3 regions of the Streptomyces sp. NPDC007088 genome follow, and region 1 is predicted to be linked to each of the others. Evidence: riboswitches for the same ligand, from Rfam matches in the RefSeq annotation. Region 1 holds a riboswitch; each other region holds the start of a gene.
The links. Region 1 has a riboswitch for cobalamin ahead of ACFYMP_RS04250 (ribonucleoside-diphosphate reductase subunit alpha). Riboswitches for the same ligand answer to the same signal wherever they lie in the genome.
Positions count from the first base shown of each region.

Region 2: another riboswitch for cobalamin. It lies ahead of ACFYMP_RS20680 (FecCD family ABC transporter permease); the one in region 1 lies ahead of ACFYMP_RS04250 (ribonucleoside-diphosphate reductase subunit alpha).
Region 3: another riboswitch for cobalamin. It lies ahead of ACFYMP_RS30645 (acyl-CoA thioesterase); the one in region 1 lies ahead of ACFYMP_RS04250 (ribonucleoside-diphosphate reductase subunit alpha).

Region 1 covers NZ_JBIAFO010000002.1:254,359-264,289, reverse strand. The annotation lists gene ACFYMP_RS04270 (extracellular solute-binding protein) at 1-807, opposite strand, end outside; gene ACFYMP_RS04265 (GntR family transcriptional regulator) at 1,184-1,969, shown strand; gene ACFYMP_RS04260 (DUF3311 domain-containing protein) at 2,177-2,467, shown strand; gene mctP (monocarboxylate uptake permease MctP) at 2,464-4,095, shown strand; cobalamin riboswitch at 4,397-4,530, shown strand; gene ACFYMP_RS04250 (ribonucleoside-diphosphate reductase subunit alpha) at 4,666-7,035, shown strand; gene ACFYMP_RS04245 (ribonucleotide-diphosphate reductase subunit beta) at 7,035-8,093, shown strand; gene ACFYMP_RS04240 (cytochrome P450) at 8,202-9,545, opposite strand; gene ACFYMP_RS04235 (multidrug MFS transporter) at 9,545-9,931, opposite strand, start outside.
Region 2 covers NZ_JBIAFO010000012.1:159,279-169,209, reverse strand. The annotation lists gene ACFYMP_RS20710 (CPBP family intramembrane glutamic endopeptidase) at 1-596, opposite strand, end outside; gene ACFYMP_RS20705 (sensor histidine kinase) at 784-2,025, shown strand; partial or broken gene ACFYMP_RS20700 (response regulator transcription factor) at 2,022-2,697, shown strand; gene ACFYMP_RS20695 (ThuA domain-containing protein) at 3,221-4,468, opposite strand; gene ACFYMP_RS20690 (ABC transporter substrate-binding protein) at 4,795-5,799, opposite strand; gene ACFYMP_RS20685 (ABC transporter ATP-binding protein) at 5,814-6,584, opposite strand; gene ACFYMP_RS20680 (FecCD family ABC transporter permease) at 6,652-7,743, opposite strand; cobalamin riboswitch at 7,840-7,964, opposite strand; gene ACFYMP_RS20675 (right-handed parallel beta-helix repeat-containing protein) at 8,430-9,931, shown strand, end outside.
Region 3 covers NZ_JBIAFO010000033.1:4,880-14,810, reverse strand. The annotation lists gene ACFYMP_RS30675 (alpha/beta fold hydrolase) at 1-644, shown strand, start outside; gene ACFYMP_RS30670 (helix-turn-helix domain-containing protein) at 686-1,231, opposite strand; gene ACFYMP_RS30665 (benzoate/H(+) symporter BenE family transporter) at 1,399-2,622, shown strand; gene ACFYMP_RS30660 (Clp protease N-terminal domain-containing protein) at 2,648-3,421, opposite strand; gene ACFYMP_RS30655 (alpha/beta fold hydrolase) at 3,467-4,324, opposite strand; gene ACFYMP_RS30650 (NAD(P)/FAD-dependent oxidoreductase) at 4,729-6,090, shown strand; gene ACFYMP_RS30645 (acyl-CoA thioesterase) at 6,166-6,597, opposite strand; cobalamin riboswitch at 6,755-6,999, opposite strand; gene ACFYMP_RS30640 (2'-5' RNA ligase family protein) at 7,197-7,757, shown strand; gene ACFYMP_RS30635 (NAD(P)-dependent oxidoreductase) at 7,797-8,417, opposite strand; gene ACFYMP_RS30630 (ROK family protein) at 8,563-9,882, opposite strand.

The DNA of each region.
Region 1 (9,931 bases):
GGTCTTGCCCTTGGCGAAGACCTCACCCTGCTGCGGGGTGGCCTCGTCCTTGTCCTTGGGGGCCTTGGAGAGCGCCTGGAACTTCTTGTAGGTCTCCATGGCGGCGGCGACCTTGGGGTCGGCCAGGTTGGAGACGTACTTGTCGCCGTCCTTCTTGACCAGCTCGGCGCCCTCGCCGACGGTCAGGCCGACGAAGTGGTACCAGTTCTGGCCGGGCAGGTAGATCGGCTCGGCGTCGGTCTTCTCACCGATCTGCTTGAGGTCCTTGTAGAACTCGTCCCGCGTCTTGGGGGTGTCCTTGAGGCCGGCGTCCGCCCAGACCTTCTTGTTGTAGAGGACCACGCGGTTGACGATGTACCACGGGGCGGCGTACTGCTTGCCGTCCACCACGGCCGACTTGTTGAGCGACTCAGTCCAGTCGGAGCCGATCGAGGACTTGAGGTCGCTCAGGTCGGCCAGGCCGCCGCTCTCGGCGTAGGACGCGGTCTGGGTGTTGCCGATCTCGAAGACGTCCGGCGGGTTGTCCTCCGACAGGGCGGTGGTCAGCTTCTGCTGAATACCGTTCCACTGCTGGACCTCGAACTTGAGCTTCGCCTTGGTCTTCTTCTCGAAGGCGGCCTTGAGGTCCTTCTGCCAGCCGTCGGGCGAGGAGCCGTCCATGGCCCACACGGTCAGCGTCTGACCCTTGTAGCCCTCGGCGCCGGCCTTCTTGCCGCTGTCCCCGTCCCCGCCGTCGTCGCTTCCGCACGCCGCGATCGAGACCAACATGCCCGCGACGCCTATCGCCGCGATGAGCTTGCGCTTCACGCCACCCTCCTCAGGGATGCCTTCAACCCCCCACCCACTGCGACGGCATACGACATGTACGGCTCGCGGGACTGGGACCTGATCATTAATGGTGTAGACCAGTACCGGGAGCTTGGCCTAGACCTTTAGGGGTGTCAAGGGTGTATAAGAGGGGCTGCGGTCTCTGTTATGGGACCGACACCTTGCCCGGGGCGGACCCGCCTCGCACACCCCCGGCCCGACGGTCCGGGACCCGGGCCCCGGGCCGTCACCGCGGGAGTGGGGAGACGGTCCGGGCCGCCCTCGGCGGACGCGGTCTCCCAGGATCGTGCCACGATGGGGCCCGCGGCGGGCGGGATTCGCGAGCGGCAGTGGACAGCGGCCGGAGAGGCAGACGATGGGCACCGACGGGGGCAGGACCGGAGCGAGGGCGACTTTCCCGGGCGCGGCTGAGCCGACGGCCGCGACGAGGACCGCTCGCGTCCCCAAGTACTACCACCTCAAACGGCACTTGCAGGAGATGACCCGGACCCTGCCGCCCGGCACCCCGGTCCCGCCCGAGCGCACCCTGGCCGCCGAGTTCGACACCTCGCGCACGACGGTCCGTCAGGCGCTGCAGGAACTCGTCGTCGAGGGGCGCCTGGAGCGCATCCAGGGCAAGGGCACCTTCGTCGCCAAGCCGAAGGTCTCGCAGGCCCTCCAGCTCACCTCGTACACCGAGGACATGCGGGCCCAAGGACTCGAACCCACCTCGCAGTTGCTCGACATCGGCTACGTCACGGCCGACGACACCCTGGCCGGACTGCTGGACATCACCAGCGGCGGGCGCATCCTGCGCATCGAACGGCTGCGGCTGGCGAGCGGCGAGCCGATGGCGATCGAGACCACCCACCTGTCGGCCAAGCGCTTTCCCGCGCTGCGCCGTTCGCTCGTCAAGTACACCTCGCTCTACACCGCCCTCGCCGAGGTGTACGACGTGCGGCTCGCCGAGGCCGAGGAGACCATCGAGACCTCGCTGGCCACCCCGCGCGAGGCCGGGCTGCTGGGCACCGACGTGGGCCTGCCGATGCTCCTGCTCTCGCGCCACTCGGTGGACGGACGCGGCGAGCCGGTGGAGTGGGTGCGCTCGGTGTACCGGGGCGACCGCTACAAGTTCGTGGCCCGGCTCAAGCGCCCGGACTGAGGTCCGGCGGGTCCCCCTCGCCGCCCGCCCCGCCCTCTCCCGTCACGGGCGCCCCCGCCGGCGCCCCCGGCGCGGCGTCCGTTATGCGGTACGGGGGTTTCACAACGCCTTTACGTCGCCTAGATTTCGCCCGTCGCGCCCTGATCGACGGGGGCGACCCGGCGCACAGCGGAGTGCGCGCGGGCGACGGAGGGGACGGAGCAGGACATGGCGCGGGAAGTGGAGACAAAGCCGAACCCGGGGGGAGGTGGCGTGCGGCAGCCCGTCGTGACCCCGCTGAGAGTCGTGGTCGGACTGTGCCTGCTCGCGCCGTTCGTGGCGATGTTGTGGGTGGGTTCGTACGCGAGGATCGACCCGGCCTTCATCGGCATCCCCTTCTTCTACTGGTACCAGATGCTCTGGGTGTTCGTCTCCAGCGCGCTGACCCTGCTGGCCTACAAACTCTGGCAGCACGACCAGCGCACCCGGCGTGCCGCTCGCGGAGGTGAGCCCCGATGAAGGACGGCGTCAACGGGGTCGCTCTGACGATCTTCATCCTCTTCTTCGTCGCGGTCACCGTCATGGGCTTCATGGCGGCGCGCTGGCGGCGGGCCAGTACCGAGAGCCTCGACGAATGGGGCCTGGGCGGCCGGTCCTTCGGGACCTGGGTGACATGGTTCCTGCTCGGCGGCGACCTCTACACCGCGTACACCTTCGTCGCGGTGCCCGCGGCGATCTACGCGGGCGGGGCGGCCGGCTTCTACGCCGTGCCGTACACCATCCTGGTCTATCCGCTGATCTTCACCTTCCTGCCGCGGCTGTGGTCGGTCTCGCACCGCCACGGCTACGTCACCACCTCCGACTTCGTGCGCGGGCGCTTCGGCTCGAAGGGGCTCTCGCTCGCGGTGGCGCTGACCGGCATCCTCGCCACGATGCCGTACATCGCCCTGCAACTCGTCGGCATCCAGGCGGTCCTGGACGTCATGGGCGTGGGCGGCGGGGAGGACACGAACTGGTTTGTCAAGGACCTGCCACTTTTGATCGCTTTCGCCGTTCTCGCGGCGTACACGTACTCCTCGGGGCTGCGGGCGCCCGCGCTGATCGCCTTCGTCAAGGACGGGCTGATCTACCTCGTGATCGCGGTCGCGATCATCTACATCCCGGTCAAGCTCGGCGGTTTCGACGACGTCTTCGCGAAGGCCGGCGACGCGCTCTCCCAGAAGAACCCGGCGACCGGACAGCCCAAGGGCGCGCTCTTCCCCGGGGAGAAGGGGCAGTGGGGGTACGCGACCCTGGCGCTCGGCTCGGCGCTAGCGCTGTTCATGTACCCGCACTCGATCACCGCGACGCTCTCCAGCAGCAAGCGGAACGTGATCCGGCGCAACACGACGATCCTGCCGCTGTACTCGCTCATGCTGGGGCTGCTCGCCCTGCTGGGCTTCATGGCGATCGCGGCGGGCGTGAAGGTCGACAACGGGCAGCTCGCCATCCCGCAGCTGTTCGAGGACATGTTCCCGGACTGGTTCACCGGGGTCGCCTTCGCGGCCATCGGAATCGGGGCGCTGGTGCCCGCGGCCATCATGTCGATCGCGGCCGCGAACCTGTTCACCCGCAACATCTACAAGGACTTCCTGAAGCCGGACGCGACCCCGGCCCAGGAGGCCAAGGTCTCCAAGCTGGTCTCGCTGCTGGTCAAGGTGGGCGCGCTGATCTTCGTCCTCGGTATGGACAAGACGGTGGCGATCAACTTCCAGCTGCTGGGCGGCATCTGGATTCTGCAGACCCTGCCCTCGCTCGTGGGCGGCCTGTTCACCCGCTGGTTCCACCGCTGGGCGCTGCTCACGGGCTGGGCGGTCGGCATGGCCTACGGGACGTGGGCGGCCTGGACCGTGGCCAGCCCCACCCAGGACCACTTCGGGGGCTCCTCGAAGGAGATTCCCGGGCTCGGAGAGATCGGCTACATCGGCATGACGGCCATCGTGCTGAATCTGGTCGTCACGCTGGTCCTCACGGTCGTCCTGCGGGCCCTGAAGGCCCCTGACGGCGTCGACGAGACGGTTCCCTCGGACTACGTCGTGGACGCGGGCGACCCGGGCGTGCGGGAGGAGCTGCCGCCCGCGACGGCGGGAGCCCCGGCCGGTCACTGACGCCCCGGCACAGGGATCCGGAGGGCCTCACGGACGGGCCCGGAGGAGGGGCGCGGGCTTCCTCCTCCGGGCCCGTCCGGTGTCCGCGCGGGCCGCCGGGCCCGGCCCCGCACCTCCCGCGATCCGAGTTTTCGCGGACGGGGACGGGGGCCGCTTGTGGAGCCCGCACACCGCGCGGCGGCCTCGGGTCGGGCCGCTGCGCGGGCCGGGGAACGCCCCCTTGTCGGCACTCCACAAGGCTTGGCCGGTACGTGACCTTCGCCCGCCTCGACACAACATCTGGGGTCTCCCTCAGCCCACCCACCCCACATGTATGCTCAGTCTCGCTGTCGTCGCAGGGGAATCCGGTGCGAATCCGGAACTGTCCCGCAACGGTGTGTGGTGCGCCTTTTGCACGCCCGAGTCCGAGGTCCTGCCGACAGCGCGCCAAGGACCGACCGGCCCTGGCGCCCAGACGTCCGGGCCTCGCGGAGTGGGCCGGTGGATGTGTCGCCCCGCCCTGCCCCGGGCCCGTGCGCCGCTCCCCGCTGCCTCCCGCCGGCCCACAGCCGAGCGAGGGAGAGCCACACAGTGACCATCGCGCCAGCAGATCCCGCTTCAGCGGTCACGGCCGAACAGGATCTTCCGGGAACCGCCCTGTTGCGGACCCTGACGAATCTCACCGCCGATCTCCCCGACACCGACCCCGGCCGGGTCGCCGCCGCCGCCCTGCGCGGCCGCAGCGCCCACGCCGACGAGGCGGAGCTGCGCGAACTGGCGACCGAGGCCGCCGCCGGTCTCATCTCGGAGGACCCCGCCTACTCGCGGCTCGCCGCCCGGCTGCTGACCCTCGGCATCACCGAGGAGGCCCGCAGCCAGGGCGCGCACACCTATGCCGAGTCGGTCGCCGTCGGCCACCGCGAGGGCCTGATCGGTGACAGCACGGCCCGCTTCTGCGCACTGCACGCCGAGCGGCTCGACGCGCTGATCGACCTGGAGGGCGACGACCGCTTCGGCTACTTCGGCCTGCGCACCCTCTACAGCCGCTACCTGCTGCGCCACCCGATCACCCGCAAGGTGATCGAGACTCCGCAGTTCTTCATGCTGCGCGTGGCCTCGGGCCTGGCGGCGGACGAGTCGGCGGCCGCGGTGGACGAGGTGGCCTCGCTGTACCGGCTGATGAGCCGCCTCGACTACCTGCCCTCCTCCCCCACGCTGTTCAACTCCGGTACGCAGCACCCGCAGATGTCCTCGTGCTACCTGCTGGACTCGCCGAAGGACGAGCTGGACTCGATCTACGAGCGCTACCTCCAGGTGGCCCGGCTGTCCAAGCACGCGGGTGGGATCGGCATCGCGTACTCCCGTATCCGCGGCCGCGGTTCGCTGATCCGGGGCACCAACGGCCACTCGAACGGCATCGTGCCCTTCCTGAAGACGCTGGACTCCTCGGTCGCGGCGGTCAACCAGGGCGGCCGGCGCAAGGGCGCCGCGGCGGTGTACCTGGAGACCTGGCACTCCGACATCGAGGAGTTCCTGGAGCTGCGCGACAACACGGGCGAGGACCAGCGCCGCACCCACCACCTCAACCTCGCGCACTGGGTCCCGGACGAGTTCATGCGCCGGGTCGCCGAGGACTCCGAGTGGTCGCTGTTCTCCCCGGCCGACGTCCCCGGGCTGACCGACCTGTGGGGCGAGGAGTTCGAGACCGCGTACCGCGAGGCGGAGGCGGCCGGGCTGGCGCGCAGGACGCTGCCGGCCCGCGAGCTGTACGGGCGCATGATGCGCACCCTCGCGCAGACCGGCCAGGGCTGGATCACCTTCAAGGACCACTCCAACCGCACCGCGAACCAGACCGCCGAGCCCGGTCACACCGTGCACTCCTCGAACCTGTGCACGGAGATCATCGAGGTCACCGACGACGGCGAGACGGCCGTGTGCAACCTGGGTTCGGTGAACCTGGGCGCCTTCGTCGAGAACGGGGACATCGACTGGGAGCGGCTGGACGAGACCGTCCGCACCGCCGTGACCTTCCTCGACCGGGTCGTGGACATCAACTTCTACCCGACCGACCAGGCCGCCACCTCCAACTCCCGCTGGCGTCCGGTGGGTCTGGGCGCGATGGGCCTGCAGGACGTGTTCTTCAAGCTGCGGCTGCCCTTCGGCTCCCCGCAGGCGAAGGCGCTGTCCACCCGGATCGCCGAGCGGATCATGCTCGCGGCCTACGAGGCGTCCGCCGACCTCGCCGAGAAGCACGGACCGGTGCCCGCGTGGGAGAAGACCCGCACGGCGCGCGGGGTGCTGCACCCCGACCACTACGACGTCGAGCGGACCTGGCCGGAGCGCTGGGAGGCGCTGCGCGCGCGGATCGCGCGGACCGGGATGCGCAACTCGCTGCTGCTCGCGATCGCCCCGACCGCGACGATCGCCTCGATCGCCGGTGTCTACGAGTGCATCGAGCCGCAGGTCTCCAACCTGTTCAAGCGCGAGACGCTGAGCGGGGAGTTCCTCCAGGTCAACGGCTATCTGGTCAACGACCTCAAGAAGCTCGGCGTGTGGGACGAGCGCACCCGTGAGGCGCTGCGCGAGGCGAACGGCTCGGTGGCCGGCTTCCACTGGATTCCCGAGGACGTACGCGAGCTGTACCGCACCGCCTGGGAGCTTCCGCAGCGCGGGCTGATCGACATGGCCGCCGAGCGGACCGCCTTCCTCGACCAGTCGCAGTCGCTCAACCTCTTCATGGAGACGCCGACCATCGGGAAGCTGTCCTCGATGTACGCGCACGCCTGGAAGAAGGGCATCAAGACCACGTACTACCTGCGTTCGCGTCCGGCGACCCGGATCGCGCGCGCGGCCGGTTCCGGGGCCGCCACCGCCTCGGTCCCCGCCCAGCAGTCCGTGCCCGACGCGGACGCGATCGCCTGCTCCCTGGAAAACCCCGAGTCCTGCGAGGCCTGCCAGTAATGACCACCACTCCCACGGAAGAGAACACCGCGGCCGCCGCCCCCGGCGCCAAGGCCGTGAAGAACCTGCTCGACCCGGGCTTCGAACTGACCCTGCGTCCGATGCGCTACCCGGACTTCTACGAGCGCTACCGGGACGCGATCAAGAACACCTGGACCGTCGAGGAGGTGGACCTCCACTCGGACGTGAGCGACCTCGCGAAGCTCTCGCCGATGGAGCAGCACCTGATCGGCCGGCTGGTGGCCTTCTTCGCCACCGGTGACTCGATCGTCGCCAACAATCTGGTGCTGACGCTGTACAAGCACATCAACTCCCCGGAGGCGCGGCTGTACCTGAGCCGTCAGCTGTTCGAGGAGGCCGTGCACGTCCAGTTCTACCTGACGCTGCTCGACACCTACCTGCCCGATCCGGACGACCGGGCGGCGGCCTTCGCGGCGGTGGAGAACATCCCGTCGATCCGTGAGAAGGCGGAGTTCTGCTTCAAGTGGATCGACGAGGTCGAGAAGCTCGACCGGCTTCAGTCCCGGTCGGACCGCCGGCGCTTCCTGCTCAACCTGATCTGCTTCGCGGCCTGCATCGAGGGCCTCTTCTTCTACGGCGCCTTCGCGTACGTGTACTGGTTCCGCTCGCGCGGACTGCTGCACGGTCTGGCCACCGGCACCAACTGGGTGTTCCGGGACGAGACGATGCACATGAGCTTCGCCTTCGACGTCGTGGACACCGTCCGCAAGGAGGAGCCGGAGCTGTTCGACGACCGCCTGGAGCAGGAGGTCAAGGACATGCTCGCCGAGGCCGTGGAGGCGGAGCTGCAGTTCGCCCGTGACCTGTGCGGCGAGGGGCTGCCCGGCATGAACACGGAGTCGATGCGGGAGTACCTGGAGTGCGTGGCCGACCAGCGCCTTCAGCGGCTCGGTTTCGCCCCGGTCTACGGTTCGCGCAACCCCTTCTCCTTCATGGAGCTCCAGGGCGTGCAGGAGCTGACCAACTTCTTCGAGCGCCGCGCCTCGGCGTATCAGGTGGCGGTCGAGGGTTCGGTCTCCTTCGACGACGACTTCTAGTCGGGTTCCGGGCGGGCCGGGTACGCGTCGTGCCCGGCGCCTCCTGATCCGCGAAAGGCCCGTTCCCCCCGGGGGGAACGGGCCTTTCGCGTGCTCCTCTTCGCCGGGTCAGGGGCGGGTCAGGCGCAGCAGGGCGCGTTTGGGCTGGAGGGTGATGCCGATCCTCGGCTCGTTGACCGTCCCGGGGACGGTCTCGACGTGCCAGTCGCGGACGGTGTTGGCGAGGACCAGCGCCGTCTCGGTGAGGCTGTAGTGGTCTCCCGGGCACTTCCGGTTGCCGGTCCCGAAGGGCATCATCGCGTATTTCGGCACCCGCGCGGCCCGTTCGGGAAGCCAGCGGTCCGGGTCGAAGCCGGTGGCATTCCCGAAGGAACGCGGATCGCGCTGGAGGGCGTAGGGGCAGTAGAGCACATCGGCTCCGGCCGGAATGCGGTAGCCGCCCAGTTCCGTCTCCGCCACTGTTCTGCGGGTGAATATCCAGGCGGCCGGGCGCAGCCGCATGGATTCGGTCAGCAGATTCCGGGTGGCCGTGAGCTTGGGCAGATCCTCGAAATCCACCGGGCGGCGCGGTGCGACGGTATCCACCTCCTCCCTTATCCGCCGTTCCCACTCGGGGTGTTCGGTCAGCAGCAGGAAGGTCCAGGCGAGGGTCGCGGCGACGTTCTCGGCGGCGGCCACGACGAGCGAGACGACGTTGTCGTGGATCTCCCGGTCGGCCAGCGGGACCCCCGTCTCGTCCCTGGCGCTCAGCAGGACGGCGAGCAGGTCCTCCCCGTCGCCCTCGGCCCCGCCCTCGTGCGCGCGCCTGCCGTCCGCGATGATCTGGCCGACCAGCGAGTGCAGTTCCGTAAGGGCCCGGTTGAAGCGCCGGGCGGCGGGGGTCGGCAGCCGGTGCAGCGGTCCGAAGGAGAGGACCATGCGCTGGTACAGGCCGCTGAAGACGGTGTGCAGGGCCTCCGCGATCCGGTCGGAGCGCTCGCCGCTCGCGTCGACCTCCAGGAGGGAGCGGGAGACGATGCGGACGCCGGTGCGGAACATCTCGGCGCCCATGTCCACGACCGAACCCTCCTGCCAGCCCTCGGCGGTGCGGACGGCCTCCTCGGTCATGACCGAGGCGTAGGCGGCGATCCGGTCGGGCCGGAACGCGGGCTGGATCGTACGGCGCTGACGGCGGTGCAGCGCCCCGTTGCTCGTGGCGACGCCCTTGCCGAGGAGGATCTCCAGGGTGTCCCACAGGGGGCCGCCGACCGCGTAGTCGGGGCTTCTGAGCAGGGTGCCGACCAGTTCGGGGGCGCACACCGCGTAGACCTGCTTGGGGCCGAGCGCGATACGGACGACTTCGCCGTGCTCGCGCAGTCCGGCGAGGAAGCCGAGCGGTCCGCGGGCGAGCGTCAGGGCGTGGCCGAGCACGGGGAGCCGGCCGCCGACGAGGGGCACGGGGCGGTCGTTCATCAGCGGTCCCCTTCCGGCGGGCGCGGGGCGGCGGGGCGGCCGTCGTCGTCGTTCACATAGGGCGGCAGGGCGGGATCGCTCCAGTGGTCCACGCGGTAGCGTCCGGATTCGTGGTGGAACCAGTAGACGGCCGGAAACCAGTTCCGCATATTCCCGACGCATGACAGAACGGCATTGCGGAGACCGTCCCCCCGTTCCCCGCCCCCGGCGTCCCCGGCCGCGAGGGTTTCCGCGAACTCCGTCACCTCCCTTTCCGCTTCCAGGAATGCCGAGACGCGGCCCTCGACTCTTTTCCGTACTTCGGCGACGGCTGTTTCGAGGGTCAGCTCCTCGTGCCGTATGAGACTTATCCCGAGATTGTGCACCTCGTCCCCCGCTATTTCCTT
Region 2 (9,931 bases), on a different contig from region 1:
GTCCATACCGCCAGGCCGATCAGCACGTTCGTGAATTCGACGTAGCCGATGAAGGCCAGCGGAAAGTGCCACACCGCCCAGACGAGACCTGTGGCGATGACGGACGGTGCCGTGCGGCCGCCGAAAAGACGTGGCCTGAGATAGCTGGTCCACCCGAATTCCTCACCCGCGTAGAGAGGGCTGAGGGCCACGGCCGCAACCATGAGGCCGAGAACGGAGACCAGTTCCTTCGTTCCGGGTATCCCTCCTGGGCCGGACAGGTCCGGTTCCCAGAGGCCCGTCGCCGCGGCAAGAGCGAGGGTGGTCGCCAGGATGAGCGGCGGCCCCAGCAAGGCTGTGGCGTAGTACCGCCAGGCAGCCTTGAGGCGCAGTCTCAGTCCGGCGTCGGCGAACCCCTCCTTTGTGATCCAGCGACGGACGGCGATCGCGGCAATTCCAGGCATACAGAAGCCGGGGAGTTGCAGGAGGGGGTTCAATGGGGACAGGCCCAGGACCGCTCGCGCGAGCAGCAGCCACAGCCAGGTTCCGGCGAAGGAGATGACGAGGAAGGCGGTCACGCCTTTACGGGTGAGAGATCTTGAGTCGGTGGGGAGCACAAGCATTTTTTCCTTTCGGCTTCTGGGACCGTGGTGCCCGCGTCGGGAATTACGGCTCCCCACCCTTGCATTCGGCAACCGGATGCGTATCACCACCGTGAGCGAATTGTCGTTCCCCCGTTGCGGGGACGCGTTCTGGCTCTTTCGGGGGAGGCGACCGGGCGGGGCGCGGGGATACGGTCCGACCGTGCGCAGATCAATTCGCCCGCCTTCGCGCGGGACTGTGTTCCGGGACTGGATGTACGCGGCCCTGGGCGCGGCCATGAGCCTTCCGCCGCTGACGGCCGCGGTGCTGTTCGCACCGCCGAGGTGGCCGGCAGGGCTCCGTGTGCTGGGCTTCGTGCTCGCGTTCGCCGTGGTGACCGTGGCCATGGGTGCTCCTCTGACGGCCAGGTGCGCGAGCGTGCGACTGGCCAACGGACTGCTGAGCGCCGGTCTGCCCGCGCCGGTGGACACCGCGGGGTGGCATGGGGCCAACCGGCTGCGTACGTCGGTGTGGCTGGTGCCGCACATGGTGCTCGGTTCGGTGGTGACGGCGATCTCGTGCGTGGCTGCGTTCGGAGCCGTTGCGTTTCCCGCGGTCTGGCTGGGCGGTGAGGAACGCATGGCCGTGTTCGGACTGTCCCTGCGGATCAGGGAGGGCTGGCGGGGAGCGTGGACGTTGCTGCCCGCCACGGGGTGTCTGGCGCTGGCGACAGCGGTCACTCTCGGCGGCGCGGCCGTGCTTCGGGCGCTCGCGCCGGTGCTCCTCGGCCACCGGCCCGGTGAGCGGCTGGCCGCCGCCGAGGCACAGATGAACCTGCTGGCGCAGCGGAACCGGCTGGCTCAGGAGCTGCACGACTCGATCGGACACACCTTGACGGCGTCCACGATCCAGGCAGCCGTGGCGGTGGAGCTGATGGACACCGACCCGGCCGGGGCCAGGCGCGCCCTGAACAGCATCGAGGAAACCTCTCGGGCCGCCATGGACGATCTCGACCATGTTCTCGGGATGCTGCGCGAGGAACGGCCGTCCACAGCGCCCCGGCCGACCCTCGCGGACCTGAGCCCGCTGGTGGAGGGGGTACGCGGAACTGGCGCGGAACTGGAAGTTGAGGTCCAAGGCGACCTGGCCCGGGTGCCGGCCACGGTGTCGCGGGAGGCGTACCGGGTCGTCCAGGAGGGGCTGACCAATGCCCTGCGGCACGGTGGGAAAGCCGGGATCCGGCTGCGGACGACAGTTCGGGACGGGTGGCTGGAGGTGGAGCTGACCAATCCGCTCGGTGCGGTGATACCTGGCCGGCAGCGATCCGGGGGCCACGGCGTGCGGGGGATCGGCGATCGAGTGCGGCTGCTTCGGGGGGAGACGCACGCCGGGGTCGTGGACACCGACGGGAAGGGAACACACTGGCGGCTCGTGGTCCGGATACCGCTACGGTCGGTGTCATGAGTGTCTCCAACGCGGCGGGCGTGAGCGACGACCCGCCCGTGACCGTCCTCATCGTGGACGACGACGAGCTGACCCGTACTGGCCTGCGGACGCTGCTGTCGGCCAAGCCCGACCTGGACGTGGTGGGCGAGGCCACCGACGGTGCCGAGGTGGTTGCCGCGGTGACCCGACTGCGACCGGATGTGGTGCTGATGGATGTACGCATGCCGCGGGCCGAAGGTCGTGGTGATCACCACGTTCGAGTACGACGAGCATGTCTGGGACGCCCTCCGGGCGGGCGCCAGCGGGTTCATCCGCAAGCGGGCCCCGGCACAGCAGATCGCCCACGCCATCCGGTTGGTGACGACCGGTGACTCGGTACTGTTCCCGGAGGCGGTCCGCTCGATGGCCGCCGGCCGGCCCGTACGACGCGACGCCTCGCAGATCGCCGCGCTCACCGGCCGCGAGACCGAGACGCTCCGGCTCATGGCACGGGGGCTGCCCAACCAGGAGATCGCCGCCCGGCTGGTGGTGAGCCTGGAAACGGTGAAGACCCATGTGGGCAACGTGCTGGCCAAGCTGGGCGTCGGCAACCGCACCCAGGCGGTCGTGCTGGCCTTCGAAACGGGGGTGGCCGACCCGGCTACGCGATGTGACCCGGATCAGCCCACCCCGTCCGCCGAACCCGGATAGCACCGCACGTGCCGATCGACCCGTTGTCTCCGTGACGGCCGGCACGGCGCCCCGTCCTCGGCACTGACCGCCGTCGGACGTGTTCCGCTTCCGCCATAGCCGGCAGCTGAGGCAGAGGCAGCGGCGCGTGGGCCCGTCCCCCCCCGCTCGTCTCCCGGTGGTCGCCGGTGGTGCGGGGCCGGCGTTTCTCAGCGACCGCCGACGACGGGCCACGACGCGAGGAGCACACGCTCCCCGAAGGGCGGAAGGCGGCGCGGCCGTACCTCCGGCGGTTGAGCGTCTTGACGGGGGTGACTGCCTTTCGGCGACTCCCGAGTTCCAGGGGGAGGGCGCGTCCGGAGATATCCGCGTCACCCCTCGCGGTCGGTGCCCGCCGCCCGGAGACCGGCTCCCTGGACGGCCCCCGGCGCGCGCCGGGGGCCGTGGCGGCCACGGCCCCCGGCCCCGGCGCGTGGCCGGTCGCGCCCCCGGCCGACTGGCCGGGGGCGCGGGCGCCGTACGGGCAAGCGCCCCGCGCGGCGGATCAGTTGGGCAGGGTCCACTTCTGGTTCGCGGCGCCGGAGCAGGTCCACAGCTGGAGGCGGGTCCCGTTGGCCGAGCTCTTGTTGGTGGCGTCGAGGCACTTGCCGGACTGCGGGTTGACCAGCGAGCCGTTGTCACCGGCGCGCCAGACCTGCGAGCCCGTGCCGTTGCAGTCGTAGAGCTGGACGGTGGTGCCGTTGGCGGTTCCGGCGGCGGTCACGTCGAGGCACTTGCCGAGGGCGCGGAGCGAGCCGTTCGAGGCGACCTCCCACGTCTGCGCGCCGGTGCCGTTGCAGTCGTAGAGCTGCGCCGCCGCGCCGTTGGCGCTCGACGCGCCCGCGATGTCCACGCACTTGCCGCCGTAGCCGACGATCGGTCCCGAGGCGGTGCCGCCCGGCGGGTTCGAGGGGCCCGAGGCACCGCCGAGCCACCGCAGGCCCTGGAGCAGGAGCTTGTTCTGCTGAGCGCTCGCGAAGGTGGAGGAGAGGGCGGTGTTGGTGCTGTAGTTCATCGCGTTGTGGCCGAAGTTGTTGTAGATCATGCGGTAGTCGCGGTTGGTCCACGAGATCGGGTAGTACCCGCTGTACCAGCTCTGGTTGGGGTCCGTGCCGATCGGGAACGTGGACTGGTCCATCGCGGCGAGGACGTCGATCGCCGGGTTCTTCCGCAGGTCGTTCTGCCAGCTGTACCACTCGCTCACCGACGAGGTGATCGTCGAGGGCAGGCCGGCGGTGGCCGCGTGGCCCGCGTCCTCGATCCTCAGCGTCTCCTGGGTCGGGCCCCAGGTGTTGCTGCGGAAGGCGCCGGTGCCGAGGAAGGTGTTGTGGTACCAGGGCCAGTCGCCCGGGTCCGTGTTGAACGCGGCGACGTGGAAGCCCATCCACCCGCCGCCGTTGTCCATGAAAGTCTTGAACGCGGCCTGCTGCGAGGCGGTGTGGGGATAGTTGTCGAGGAAGATCACCACCTGATACTTCGCCAGGTTGGCGGTGTTGAGCTGCCCCCAGTCGGAGGTCGAGGTGTAGGTGAAGCCGTTCGCCGCGCCCTGCTGCGGGAACCAGGCGTTCGCCTCGTGTACGAAGTTGATGTGCGCGGCGTCGTAGGTGCCGTCGTAGAAGGCGAGCACCTTGAAGGGCTCGGCGGCGCGGGCGTCCTGGGCCGGGACGGCCTGGAAGCCGAGGACCACGGCGAACAGGGCGAGCAGCCTGACCAGCACGCGTCCCGGGAACGCGGCCGTACGGGTGGGGGGCATGGGGGAAGAACCTCCTGCGCGGGGCGAGTCGGGGGCAGAACCCCGCATCAGGATTCAAGGGTTGAAGTCGTGTGCACGTCAATACACGCGTCGGCATTAGTCCGGACCAGTCGTCGCCGGTCGCTCGTCCTGCCCGCGTCCAGCGCCCTCGCGGGGTCCCCCGTCGTCCCCGCCCGCCATACCCCGCGCCAGGCCGACTCGTGCCCCGCCCCGGCCGGACCGGGGCGGGGTGGAGGCGGTGGTCCGGCCCGCCTCCTCGTACCCGAGCGAGGGTTTCCTCGTCGCGAGCCGGAGTCCTCAGGGGCCGACGCGGCCCACTGACGGCCTCAGGAGCGGTCGGTGTCGCGCAGGTACGCGCCGAGACGCTCGACGGCCGAGGGGTTGCGCGGGCTCTCCACGAGGTCGGCGTAGTCGAGCGTGAAGATCCGCCGGTGCTTGATCGCGGAGACGTTCCGTAGCGGCGGGTACGAGAGGAGGAACTTCTTCTTCTGCGCCGCACTCGTCGAGCCGTAGTCGTTGACGACGATGACGTCCGGGTTCCGCTTCACGACCGTCTCCCAGCCCACCGTCGTCCACGAGTCCTTGAGGTCGTGCAGGAGGTTGACGCCGCCGGCCTCGCTGATGATCTGCTCGGGCGCGGCGTAGCGGCCGGAGGTGAACGGCTTGTCCTGGCCGCTGTCGTAGAGGAAGACCGAGGGCCGGTCCGTGTCCTCGGGGGCCTGGGCGCCGACCGCGGCGACCGCCGCCTTGTACCGCTTGATCAGCTTCTGGGCGCGCTTCTCGACGCCGAAGATCCTGCCGAGGTTCTCCAGGTCCGTGTAGAGCGCGTCGAGCGGCGGCATGATGCCGCGCGAGGTGCTCGTGCTCGCGTTGCGGCAGGACTCGGTGAGCAGATACGTGTCGATGCCTTCCTTGTGCAATTCCTCCGGCGTGAGCGTGTTCTCGTTGAAGCCGTAGTTCCAGCCGGCGAAGACGAGGTCGGCGCGGGCGTTGAGGGCGATCTCCTTGGTGACGCGGTCCTTGGCGAGCCACTTCACCTTGTCGTAGGCGTCCTCGTACGGCAGGCCGTCGGTCGAGCCCTTGTCGGCGGGCATGACGTATCCGGCCATACGGTCCTCCAGGCCGAGCGCGAACATGAGCTCGGTGATGCCGACATCGTTGGTCACCACCCGCTCGGGGCGCTTGTCGTACGTGACCTTCTTGCCGCAGTTGGTGACGGTCACCGCCTGCGAGGTCGCGGCCTTGTCGTCGGAGGAGACGTTCGCGCCGCAGCCGGTCAGGGCGAGGGCGGCGGCGAGGCCGGACGAGGCGGTGGACAGGAGCTTGCGCACGGGGGGCCTTCCAGTCAGGGGTGTCGGGGGGCGAGCGGATCGAAGAGGAACTGGGCGGCGCCGGTTTCGGGGTGGCGTACCCGGTGCGCCCGGACGTGGAAGACGTCGGCGAGGAGGGCGGGGGAGAGGACCTCGTCCGGGGGGCCCGAGGCGACGACGCGGCCGGCGTGCAGGACGTGCAGCAGGTCGCAGTGGGCGGCGGCCAGGTTCAGGTCGTGCAGCGCGGCCAGCACGGTCGGGCCGCTGCCGCGGACCCGGCGCAGCACGTCGAGCTGGTGGGCGATGTCGAGGTGGTTGGTGGGCTCGTCGAGGACGAGGACGCGCGGCTCCTGGGTGAGCGCGCGGGCGATGAGGACGCGCTGCTTCTCGCCGCCGGACAGCGACAGGAAGCCGCGCGCGGCGAGGTGCGCCACCCCGGCCTGTTCCAGGGCCCGCGCACAGATCTCCCGGTCCCGTGCGGCGGTGCGTTCGCGGTGGGGCAGGCGGCCCATCGCGACGATCTCGGTGACCGTGAAGTCGAAGTCGGCGGCCGACTCCTGGGGCAGCGCGGCGAGAAGCCGGGCGGCGGCCCGGGGTGTCATGCGGTGCACGTCCTCGCTCTCGATCCTGACGACCCCCGCGTCGGGGCGTCGCGCCCGGTACACGCAGCGCAGCAGGGTGGACTTCCCGCTGCCGTTGGGCCCTACCAGTCCCACGAAGGTGCCGGCGGGAGCGTCCAGGGTGACCTCGTCGATCAGCCGGGCGCCCGCCACCTCGACCGAGAGACCTTCGACGTCGAGTCGCACGTCTTCTCCTTCACATCAAGCCTTGGCACGTGCACGGGTACGGGCGGTGGGGCGGGAGGCGTGAGCTTCAGCGTCCGGGGAGCGCGTTGCCCCCGCGCCGCATGAGGAGCAGGAACGCGGGCACACCCAGCGCCGAGGTGACCACCCCGACGGGCAGTTCGGCCGGGGCGAGCAGCACCCGGGACAGCACGTCGGCCCACACGAGCAGCACCGCCCCGGCGAGTGGCGCGACGGCGAGTACCCGGGCGTGCGAGGCGCCCACGAGCATGCGCACGAGGTGGGGGACCATCAGCCCGACGAAACCGATCGCGCCGCTCACGGCGACGACGGTGCCCGTCACGGCCGCCGTGACGACGAACAGCTCGCGCCGCAACCGGTGGGGCGGCACGCCGAGCGCCGCCGAGGTCTCGTCGCCCAGGGAGAGGGCGTCGAGCGCGCCGGCCCGCAGCCTGAGCCACAGCCAGCCCGCCACCACCGTCGCGGCCGCCAGCGGCACCTTCGGCCAGGTCGCCCCGCCCAGGCTGCCGAGCAGCCACATCATCGCCGCCCGTGCCGCCTCGCCCCGCTCGGCGCCGAAGACCATGACGGTGGTGACCGCCTGGAAACCGTAGGCGAGGGCGGTGCCGGTCAGGACGAGCCGCAGCGGGCTGAGCCCGAGCGGGGAGCGGGCCACCAGATAGACGACGAGGGTCGCGCCGAGCGCCGAGACGAAGGCCGAGAAGGAGAGCGCCCAGACACCGAGAGAGGCGAGCGCGCCGAACAGGATGACCGCGTTGGCGCCGACGGCGGCGCCCGAGGAGATCCCGAGGACGAAGGGGTCGGCCAGGGCGTTGCGCACCAGCGCCTGTACCGCGACCCCGACCGAGGCGAGTCCCGCCCCGACCACGGCGGCGAGCACGACACGCGGGAAGCGGATCTCCCACACGATGGTGTAGTCCGCGGCGTCGTCGGTGCCCAGGTTCCCGCCGCTGAGGCCGGCCCACAGGAGCCGCAGCACCTGCCCCCAGCCCGTGCCCGTCGCGCCGAGCCCGACCCCGCAGGCGAGTGAGACGGCCAGTGCGAGTGCCAGCCCGACGACCAGCGGCGCAGTGGGTGTGCGTTCCCGTGGGACATCCGCGGGGGCGGTGGGGGCGGTGGTGCGGGACACGGTGGCGCACATCCTCCGGGGTTGACGCCACCGGTGGAGTACGCAGGGCACCAGAAGGGCCCGGGGGCTCTGGGGGTCCTGCTCGCAGTCCGCGGCGAGCGGTTGACGGGTTGCACACCTGCCGCGGGCGATCGGGCTCGCGTGACCTGGACGGACCACGCACACCGTTGCGGGACAGCGCCGGACTCGCACCGGCTTCCCCCACGAGAGGCACCAGCAGCGTAGCAAGCCGGGGGCGGCGGCCGACCGGGCGGATGGCGCTCGCCCGGGGGAGCGGCGGTCCGGCGAGGGAGTGGGGCGGGCCGGCCGGTGCTCGCGCGAAACGGCGGTCGCGGCGAGGGCGAACGCCATGGAGGCGAGACGCGTGGTGCGGACGCCACGAGAACGCCGTGCGGACGTGTACGCGCAACTCCCCGGGAGGCGGGGACTGTTCTTTCCTTCCCCGGTCCGCGCCCCCCGCGCCCCGCGTACCGCCTTCCCAGCAGGCGGTTACGGGGACGGACGGAGCGCTCCGAGGGGGTGGCGGCGGGCACCGTCCGAGCGGGCGGCTGTGTGACAGCTGTTGACAATCACATGACATGCTTGAAAACTCTGATCGCCAGCTCGCACGAGATCGACTGAACAACTCAAAAAACTTGCGTAGCTGACGCAAAACATCAGCACATGACTCTGTCTACCCCCACAGAACAGAGGGCTTCATGACTCTCGTGACCAGGAAGCACACGCGGCGACTCAGGAGAAGGCTGCTCGGCGGCGTGCCGGTGGTGGCGCTGCTGGCCGGCGGTCTGCTGCCGGCCGCGCCCGCGGCGGCGCAGATCCCGGCCGACCGGGACGTCCGTGCCGGGGCGGCGGCGCAGGGCGCCACCGTTCCGTATACGGAGTACGAGGCGGAGAACGGGACCTACGAAGGGACGCTGCTGAAGGCCGACGCCAAGCGGACCTTCGGCCACACGAACTTCGCGACCGAGTCCTCCGGGCGGTCCTCGGTACGGCTGGACGGCACCGGGGACTACGTCGAGTTCACCTCGACGGTGCCGACCAACTCGCTCGTGGTGCGCAACTCGATCCCCGACGCGCCCGGTGGTGGCGGTACCGAGGCGACCATCAGCGTGTACGCCGACGGGAAGTTCGTGCAGAAGCTCGACCTCTCCTCGCAGCACAGCTGGCTGTACGGCAACAGCGACGACCCCGAGTCGCTGACCAACACCCCGCAGGCGGACGCCCGCCGGCTCTTCGACGAGGCGCACACCCTGCTCGACAGGAGCTACCCGGAGGGCACCACCTTCCGGTTGCAGCGCGACGCGGACGACTCCGCCTCGTACTACGTCCTCGACCTCGTCGACCTGGAGCAGGTCGCGCCGCCCGCCGCCAAGCCCGCGGAGTGCACCTCGATCACCGAGTACGGGGCGGTCCCGGACGACGGGAAGGACGACACCGAGGCGCTGCAGGCGGCGGTCACCGCCGACCAGAACGGTGACACCGACTGCGTGTGGATCCCCGCCGGGCAGTGGCGCCAGGAGCAGAAGATCCTGACCGACGATCCGCAGAACCGGGGCCAGTACAATCAGGTCGGCATCAGGGACGTCACCATCAAGGGCGCGGGCATGTGGCACTCGCAGCTCTACACGCTCACCCAGCCGCAGGACGCGGGTGGCATCAACCACCCGCACGAGGGCAACTTCGGCTTCGACATCGACGACAACACGCAGATCTCGGACCTGGCCGTCTTCGGCTCGGGCCGGATACGCGGCGGGGACGGCGGCGCCGAGGGCGGCGTCGGGCTCAACGGCCGCTTCGGCAAGAACACCAAGATCTCCAACGTCTGGATCGAGCACGCGAACGTCGGCGTGTGGGTCGGCCGGGACTACGACAACATCCCCGAGCTGTGGGGACCCGGCGACGGCGTCGAGTTCAGCGGGATGCGCATCCGGGACACCTATGCGGACGGCATCAACTTCACCAACGGAACCCGTAATTCGACGGTCACCAACTCCTCGTTCCGCACGACGGGCGACGACTCGCTGGCGGTCTGGGCCAGCAAGTACGTCAAGAACCCGGCGACCGACGCCGGACACGACAACACCTTCTCGAACAACACGATCCAGCTGCCCTGGCGGGCCAACGGCATCGCGGTGTACGGCGGTCACGACAACACCGTCGAGAACAACCTCGTGTACGACACGATGAACTACCCGGGCAT
Region 3 (9,931 bases), on a different contig from region 1:
ACTCGGCGGGCGCCAACCTCGCGGTGCGGTACCTACAGGCGTACGGCGGCCGAGTGGACGCCCTCGTGCTCGTGACACCGAGCCCGCTCGCCGTCGGCCTCCACGTCACGGCGCGGGAGCGAGCCGCCGCCGTCCGTCCGCGTCGCACACGGCCCTGGTACCCGCAAGCGGTGGCCGCCCTCGGACGGATCGTCGCGGGAGAGGCGAGCGAGGCCGACTGGGACGCGGCCGGTCCCCTCTATTACCAACGCTGGGACGAGACGGCCCGAGCGCACTGGGAGGCCGAGGAGCGGCAGACCAACGAGCGGGCGGCCGAGGTCTTCGTGTCCGAGGGGGCCTTCGACCCGCCCGCCGCGCGTGCCGTGCTCGCCGCCCGCACCGCACCGTCCCTGGTCCTCGCCGGGGAGACGGACCCGGGCGGCGGTCCCGCGCTCGCCGACGCCTACACCGCGCTCCTGCCCCGGGCCCGGCCCGCCGAGACGGTGGTGCAGCGCGGCGCGGGCCACTACCCGTGGCTGGACGACCCGGACGGCTTCGTGTCGGCGGTCGCGGGGTTCCTCGCCCGTGCCGCCGCCGAAGCCGCGCGTCCGCGTCCGGGGACGAGCACACCGCACGCCTTTGTGCCCACGCGGCCCGAGGAGTGAAAGCGGCGGGCACCGTCGCGCCCGTCGCCGGTCACTGAGCCTCAACCGCCGTGCCCGCGCGGGTAGTCGATGAACAGCACCGCCTCGACGACCGCCTGCTCCAGGGCGCCGTACACATGCGGGCCGTCGGACACCCAGCACGCCTCCTCACCGGGGCCCACCGTGAACGGCGCCTCGCTCGGCCCCACCCGTGCCCTCCCGCTCAGCACCACGAGCCGTTCCCTGGTGCCGGGCAGGTGAGCCGCGGACTCCTGGACCGCACCCGGCCGGATACGCGCGCGGTACACCTCGCTCACCAGCTCCGCGGACTCCACCCGCTCCAGCAGCGCCGCCGTCACGGCGTCCCCGTCGACTCCGGGGCGCAGGACAAGGCCCCGGGCGGGCTCCGTCAGGACCGAGCTCAGAGGGACGTCGAGCGCGGTGGTGAGCGCGTACAGCGTCTCCAGCGTCGGATTGCGCCGCCCCGACTCCAGGCCCGACAGCGTGGCCTTCCCGGTTCCCGCGCGGCGCGCCAGCTCCGACAGCGACAGGCCCCGCCGCTCCCGCAACTCCCGCAGCCGCAGGCCCACCTGCTCGTTCAGCTCCATACCGCTCCCGGTCCACCACGCCATTCGATGCCGCCACCGCCCGGCCCGCGTCCGCCCTGTCCAGGGAGGTTGACGTCCCGAAGCGAGGCGCCCTAGTGTTCCATACACGAAACGTTCCGTATACGGAACGTCTGTCGTCCCGCCTCCCCGCGCCCCCGGAACGGTCCATGAACACTCTCGCGCGCCTGCGCGCACTCGCCCCGCCCTCCGCCGTCACCGCGGGTCTCGTCACGGTCCTGGTGGGGGTGAGCAGTTCCGCCGCCGTGGTGTTCGCGGCGGCGCGGGCGGCCGGGGCGGACGCCGGCGAACTCGCCTCCTGGATGCTGGCCCTCGGCGTCGGCCTGTTCGTCACCTGCGCAGGGCTCTCGCTGCGCTACCGCGCCCCCGTCGTGACCGCCTGGTCCACCCCGGGCGCCGCGCTGCTCGCCACCGCGCTCGGCGGCGTCCCCCTGGCCCAGGCGACCGGCGCCTTCGTGTTCTGCGCCGTGCTCATCCTGCTGAGCGGGGTCACCGGCTGGTTCGCCCGCGTCATGGACCGCATCCCCGTGCCGCTGGCCTCGGCGCTGCTCGCGGGCGTTCTCCTGGAGTTCGGCACCGACCTGTTCCGGTCGATGCACGGAAGTTTCGGCGTCGTCTTCCCGATGTTCGCGGCCTACCTCCTCGCGCGCAGGCTGGCGCCGCGCTTCGCCGTCCTGCTGGCGCTCGCTGCGGGCGTGCTCGCGACCCTCGCGACCGGCGGCCCGCACACGGGAGGGATACGGTTCTCGCCGGCCTCCCTCGTCCTCACCGTGCCGGAGTTCGACTGGCGGGTCCTCGTCAGCGTCGGGCTACCGCTGTTCGTCGTCACGATGGCCTCCCAGAACCTCCCGGGCGTGACCGTCCTGCGCGGCGCCGGGTATCAGGTGCCGGTCTCCCCGCTGCTGGGCTGGACCGGCGCGGTCAACGCCCTGCTCGCGCCCTTCGGCGCGTTCGGCATCAATCTCTCCTCCATCACGGCCGCCATCTGCGCGGGCGAGGAGGCCCATCCCGACCGGTCCCGCCGCTATCTCGCCGCCGTGTGGGCCGGCTTCTTCTACCTGTGCGTCGGTCTCCTCGGCGGCACGATCGGTGCCCTGCTCACCGCCCTGCCGCACGCTCTGGTGGCCGGGATCGCGGGACTCGGCCTGCTCGGCACCATCAGCGCCTCCCTGCACAGCGCGTTCGCCGAGCCCGAGCTGCGCGAGGCCGCCGCCGTCACCTTCCTCGCCACCGCCTCCGGCTTCACGCTGCTCGGTGTCGGCTCCGCTTTCTGGGGGCTGCTCGCCGGGGTGCTCGCGCTCCTCGTGACCCGCCTCGCCCGTCCGGCTCCCACGGCGGAGCGACGGGAGCCGGACCCGGCGAGACGCGGGTGAGCGCGGGCGGTGCGCCGGGCGGGCGTCACCGCGCCCCGGGCGACTCTTCCCCCGTCTGCTGCCGCCGTCCGGTCAGCTCCTCCAATGCCTTGACGACGATCTCCTGCGTCGCGGCCTTGTCCGCGCCCAGGGAGGACAGCGGACCCGATCCGTCCTCGTGCTCCAGCAGGGCGAGCAGCAGGTGCTCCGTACCGACGTAGTGGTGGCCCAGGCGCAGCGCCTCGCGGAAGGTCAGCTCCAGCACCTTCTTCGCCGCCGGATCGAAGGGGACGAGAGCGGGGGCCCCTTCGACGCGGGGCGGGAGCAGTGGTTCGACCGCCTCCCTGAGCGCGCGCGGTGAGATCCGCTGCGCGGTCAGGGCCGCGACCGCGAGACTCTCCGGCTCGGCCAGCAGCCCGGCCGTCAGGTGGGCGGGGGTGATGCGTTCGTTGCCCGCGTCCTGCGCGACGGTCTGCGCCGCCATGACCGCGTTCTTCGCGCGCGGGGTGTACCGGCTGAAGCCCTCGTCGGCGGACATGTCCGCGCCGTCCGTCGCGTCCTTGGGCACGAAACGCTTCTGGGCCGCCTGCCGGGTCACCCCCATACTGCGGCCGATGTCGGTCCAGGAGGCGCCCGACCTGCGTGCCTGGTCGACGAAGTGGCCGATCAGGTGATCGGCCACCTCGCCGAGGTGATCGGCCGCGATGACGGCGTCGCTGAGCTGGTCGAGGGCGTCGCTGTGCGTTTTCTTGATGGCGTTGATCAGGTCGTCGAGACGGATGCCCCGCTGCACGGACGAGGACTCTGCCGGATGCGTCATGTGACAACCGTAGGTTGACAATCAAGGGGCGTCAACCTCTGGTTGTCACTCACTCCGGCCGGATTCCCGCCTCTCTCCGGCGCCGACGAAGTCGGCCACCGCCCGTGCGAACGCGAGCGGTTGGTCCTCCGCGATGAACGTACCGCTGTCGGGGATCTCCACGAGACGCGCGTCGGGCAGCAGCGCGGTCAGCCGGTGACCGTGCTCCAGCGGCATGACCCGGTCCCGCGTGCCCCACACCACGAGCGTGGGCCGGTCGAAATCGCGCAGCCCCTCGGCGGCCTCCCGCATGTCCTCGGGGCGCGTGGCGGTGAGGTAGGCCCGCAGATCGCGTCGCACACCCGGATTCTCGATCAGGCCCCGGAACCAGCCGTCCGTGACCTCGTGCGGAACCGGGCGCACCGTCATGGGCCCCAGCATGGTCGGGCCCCGGCGCAGCGCCCGCACCCGCACGATCCGGCTCACCAGCCACAGACCGCCCGGCACCCGGCCCGCGAGGGAGACCGCCTTGCCGGGAAGACCCGGCGGGTAGTTGTCGAAGACCTCGCACGCGCCGATCACCAGCCGCGCGATCCGCTCCTTCGCGAGCGGGGCGGCGAACAGGAACAGGCCCGAGTCGCTGCCCACCAGCGTCACGTCCCGCAGGCCAAGGGCCGTAAGGAACTCCGCCTCCAGGGCGGCGATGCCGCGCGGGCTGAGGTCGGCCCCCGGCCGCAGCGGCACCCGGTGGCCGCCCAGCGGCAGGTTCGGCACGATCACCCGGCACGCGGGCGCGAGTGCGGACACCAGTCCGCGCCAGTAACTGCCGTCCATCGCCAGGCCGTGCAGGAGCACCACGACCGGCCCCTCGCCCCCCGTGTCCTCGTACTCGACGGTTCCCGCGGTCAGTTCGATCGTGCGCATGACGGCTCCTTCGCCGTGGCGGGCGCGCGGGCGGCGCGCGCGACCTCGTACCGAGACCCGCCCGGGGCGGGCGAACCGAGCGTAGACGACGCCGTGCGCCCCCGTGGCCCCATCACGCGGGCAGCTGACGCGCCCTGGACGCGGGCCGCGCCCGGCCCGGTGGGGGCCGGCCGGGCGCGGCGCCCGCCGCCTGCGGTTTCGTCACCCGATCGGCCCCGCCCGGTGCCCGCGGGGCCGTGGCCGTGCCGCTCCTCCCGCCGTGCCCGCGCGCGTTCGACGGGCGGGTTGGCGGGGAGGAAGCAAAGATGGGCCGTGACATACGCCGCTGAGCGGGCAGGCGAGCGAGAGCCGTAGGAGCAGTCCAGGCTCCGGACACCGCAGACCCCTGAGAAGGGACGACAACCGTGGCACGACCCAGGATTCTCGTAGTGGGCGCCGGCTTCGCCGGAGTGGGATGCGTACGCCGTCTGGAGCGGCGTATTCCACCGGGCCGGGCGGACATCACCCTGGTCGCGCCCTTCTCGTACCAGCTGTACCTGCCGCTGCTGCCCCAGGTGGCCTCCGGGGTGCTCACCCCGCAGTCCGTCGCCGTCTCGCTGCGCCGCAGCCAGAAGCACCGCACCCGCATCATTCCCGGCGGCGCGATCGGCGTGGACACGCAGGCGAAGATCTGCATCGTGCAGAAGGTCAACGGCGAGATCGTGCACGAGCCGTACGACATCATCGTGCTCACCCCCGGCAGCATCACCCGCACCTTCGACATCCCCGGGCTCACCGAGAACGCCCGGGGCATGAAGACCCTCGCCGAGGCCGCGTACATCCGCGACCACGTCATCTCCCAGCTCGACCTCGCCGACGCGAGCACCGACGAGGAGGAACGCGCCTCCCGCCTGCAGTTCGTCGTCGTCGGCGGCGGCTACGCCGGGACCGAGACCGCCGCGTGCCTGCAGCGCCTGACGCACAACGCCGTCAAGCACTACCCGCGCCTGGACCCCTCGCTCATCAAGTGGCACCTCATCGACATCGCGCCCAAACTCATGCCGGAGCTGGGCGACGAACTCGGCAAGGCCGCGATGAAGGTGCTCGAACGGCGTGGGATCGACGTCTCCCTGGGCGTCTCGATCGCCGAGGCCGGACCGGAGAAGGTCACCTTCACCGACGGCCGCACCCTGCCCTGCCGCACCCTCATCTGGACGGCCGGGGTCGCCGCCAGCCCCCTCATGGCGACGCTCGACACGGAGACGGTGCGCGGCCGCGTCGCCGTCACCCCGGAGATGAACGTCCCCGGGCTCGACGGCGTCTTCGCCCTCGGTGACGCCGCGGCCGTGCCCGACCTCACCAAGGAGGAGGGCGCGATCTGCCCGCCCACCGCCCAGCACGCGATGCGCCAGGGACGCAAGGTCGCCGACAACGTCATCGCCAGCCTGCTGCACCAGCCGATGCGTCCCTACGTCCACAAGGACCTCGGGCTCGTCGTCGACCTCGGCGGCACCGACGCCGTCTCCCGGCCGCTCGGCGTCAACCTGCGGGGACTGCCCGCCGAGGCGGTGGCCAGGGGCTACCACTGGTCGGCGCTGCGTACCGGGCCCGCCAAGACCCGTGTCATGACGAACTGGCTGCTCAACGCGGTGGCGGGTGACGACTTCGTCCGGACCGGCTTCCTGTCGGAGAAGTCCGGGACCCTGCGCGAGTTCGAGCACACCGACGTGTACCTGACTCCGGAGCAGATCCGCGAGCACACCGCCGCCCTGCACGGCGTGCACTGAGCGCGGACCCGCCGAACACGGCGAAGGGGCGGGGGCGGGCGGTTCGGCACCGCCCGCCCCCGCCCCTTCGCGCGCTCAGACCAGCGCGGGAACGGACCGCGGCCGGCCCTCGGCGTCGATCGCGACGAAGGTGAGCCGTGCCGTCGCGACCTCCGTCACCGGGCCGGAGAAGTTCCACCGCTCGGCCGTCACCCGTACCGCGACGTCCATCGAGGTCCGCCCCGCGCGCTCCAGCGTGGCCTCGGCGCTCAGCAGATCGCCCGCGCGCACCGGCGCGAGAAAGGTCATCCGGTTCACGGACACGGTCACCGCCGGACCGTCCGCGTGCCGGCCGGCCGAGGCCGCCGCCGTGTCGTCGATCAGCTTCATCACGACACCTCCGTGGATGGTCCCGTACAGGTTGGTGTCGTGTTCGCTCATGATGTGCTTGAGCATCACCTGGGACTCAGCGGGGGTCTTGCTGTCCCGGACGGCGGCCGGGGGGTTTCCGGCGGACTGCACAGTCACGTCAACTCTCCTTCGCGAGCGGCGTTCTCGGACCCGGCACCGCGGGCGGGAGGACACCGGGTGCGGTGACCGGCACCGGGACGGACCCGGCCGCGACGGCAGCGGCCCGCACCCCGCGGCCGCCCTCGCGCGCACACCGGGTTCACCGCGGGCGCCCACGGCACCCACGGGCAGCGGCAGGTCTTCGGACTCGCGAGCACACACGCCGTACGCCCTTGTACGAGACGGGGCGGGCGGGCACCTACTGGCCGTCGCTTCCCGGGCCCGGTTAGGCCCAGTGCGTGGGACGGCGGTCGTTCTCGCTCACCGCTGCGGGGCAGTCCCGGACTCCCACCGGGTTCCCTCTTACGACGCACCCCGATCCTGAAGGAAAGGGGGCGAACCGACTGCTCGCCCAGCCTAACCCGCGTCACCCGTTTGATCGATCATCCGTGGTCCCCGGCGTACGTGAACTCGGCAACAGCGCGCCGGGCCGGCGCCCGCCCCCACCAGCGGCGCGTCCGCACGCCCACCCGTGGCGGGCGTGCGAGCACCACCACCCGTCGTCCGCCCGGGGCCCCCGCGCGCAGAAGACCTGCCGCGTGCGAGCATGAGGCCCTGTGGAGACCAGAGGGGAGCCGGCCCGGTCCGCCGGGGCGGACGACGCGGAGGGCTGGGGCGACCGGCCCGGGGACACCGCCCTGACCCTGCGGGTACCGGAGGCCGATTCCCTGGTGACGGCCGGGTTCCCCGCTCATGTCACGCTCCTGTACCCCTTCGTGCACGAGAGCCGGCTCGTACCGGGGGCCCGGCGCGAACTCGCCCGGCTGTGCCGGGCCCACCCCGCCTTCACCCTCCGATTCGCGCGGTTCGGCCGCTACCCGGGGGTGCTCTACCTGGAGCCGGAACCGCACGAGCCGGTCCTGGCCCTGCGCGCGGCGCTCCGGGAGCGCTGGCCCGAGGCGGTGCCTTACCGGGGGCTCTTCGGCCCCGGAGGGCTGCCCCCGCACCTCACCCTCGCCCACCACGAAAGGCCCGGAACGTACCCGTCGGCCTATGACGCTCTGGAGCGGCGCTACGCGGAGAAGCTGCCGCTGTGCACCCGCGTGGCCGTGGTCCACCTCATCGTGCGGCGCGAGGGGGCCTGGCAGGACGCGGACGTCCTCCCGCTGGGACCGTAGCCACGGGCCCGCCCGGAACCGGAAGGCGCCACCGCCCGCTCAGGGGTAGAGGTCGCGCCGATAGGTCGCCGGGTCCTCCAGCGCGTCGAGCAGCAGCGCCGCGAGATCCGCGTACGTCGTGCGCGGGGCGGGGGAGCGGTGCGGGGTGAAAGGCGCGCGGCGACGGCCGTGCGCGGGTCCCTCGACGAGGACGACCGGCCGCACGATCGTCCACTCCAGGCCGCTCGCCGCGATGACGGCGTCCTGGTCCTCCCGCTGCCGGATGACGGGCCGCGCCGTCGCCCGGTACAGCGCGGACACCGTGCGGTTGAGCGGCCCCGCCGTATGCCGTCCGTAGGCCGCCTCCGAGACCACCAGAAGCCTGGGCACCCGCAGCCGGCGCATCACGTCGACGACGGTGCGGGTGCCGCGGGAGTACAGCGGGACGTCGCGCCGTCCGCCGCGCAGCGCGTACGCCACCACCGCGGCCCCGGCCCCGTCGAGGGCGTCGGCGACCTCGTCCTCGTCGAAGGGGCCGCCGGTCACCACCCGGTCGGCCGGGGCCTTCGCGAGCCGGGCCGGATCGCGCACGACCGCCGTCGTGGTGTGCCCGGCCCGCGCGGCCGCGTACAGAAAGGCCCGCCCGGCTCTCCCGGACGCGCCGAAGACGGTGATCCTCATCCGTGCGCCCCCGCGCCCCGGCCGGGACCGTTCATGGCATCGCGCCTTCCTGGGAGTAGGACCGACACTCCGACGCTGGGCCCCCGCGCTCTCCCGCGCAACTCGCGTGACCCGTCCGCCGCCCGCCCCCGTGATCCAGGGGGAGTCAGTGCGGGGCACCCGGCCCGTGCGGGGCGCGCCATTCGACGTGGTCCAGCGCGGGCAGCTCCTCCTCGCGCACCGGTTCGCTGCGCCGGCCACCGCTCTTGAAGAAGTCGGCGAGGACGAGGGTCGCCGCCCCCACGGTCACCGCGTCCGGCCCGAGCAGCCCCATGCCGATGGTGACCTTCCCGGCCGGGTGGCGCAGCGAGAAGCTGTCGGCGTAGCGGCGCAGGGACTCCAGGATGTGCGGGCCCAGCTGAAGCCCCGCCCAGCCGCCGATGAGGACCCGCTCCGGGCTGAAGAGGTTGATGAGGTCGGAGATGCCCGCGCCCAGGTACTCGGCGGTCTCCTCCAGCACGGCGACCGCCACCGGATCGGGCGCGCCGCCGTCGTCCCGGGGCTGGGCGGCGGCCAGCAGCGCCGTCACCGCCTCCTCCTCGCCGGCCCCGTCCGGAAGGGTGCCCCCCGCCTCCACCCAGCGCTGCAACAGCGCCTCGGAGCCGGCATACGCCTCCAGACAGCCGCGCGCCCCACAACGGCAGCGCCGGCCACGGACGTTGACGGTCAGGTGGCCCCACTCCCCGGCGCTGCCGTGCATTCCGCCGTGGATCGCGCCGCCGGTCACGATGCACGCGCCGACCCCCGAGCCGAACAGGACGATGACCGCGTCCTCGGCGCCGCGGCCGCCACCGAACCACATCTCCGCCTGACCGAGTGCCTTGGCCCCGTTGTTGACGTGGAAGCCGACCTCCGGGGGCAGTTCGGCGACCTGGCGCAACAAGGTCTCCAGCGGCACACCGGCCCAGCCGATGGTCTGCCCGTGGACCAGGGCTCCTTCAGGACCCGAACGCTCCACGATGCCGGGCACCCCCACGCCGACACCCAGGAGCCGGTCGGGCGGGACGGACGCCTCGGTGAGCACCGAGGCGATGCCCTCGCCGATGTACCGCACGATGACGTCGACGTCGTAACCGAGCTGGGTCAGCGCCAGCTCCGAGCGCGCGAGTTCGGACATGCCCAGGTCGAACAGCTCGATCCTGACCATCGTCTCGCCGACGTCCACCCCGATCAGGTAACCGGCCGAAGGGGAGACCCGCAGAAGGGTACGGGGCCGGCCACCGTCCGACTCGACGACCCCCGCCTCCTCCAGGAGGGCGTCGGCGGTGAGTTCGGAGACGACGTTGCTGATCGAACCCGAACTCAGCCCGGTCGCGGGAACGAGCGCCTGGCGGCTCATCGGCCCATCGAAATACAACCGTTGCAAAACCGCCGCGCGGTTGCCTCTGCGCAGGTCACGCACTGTTCGCCTGTGACGCTCCACCATGTTGCCCCTTCCCGGACGGCAACATACCCCTGCCGTAGCCCTTGACGCG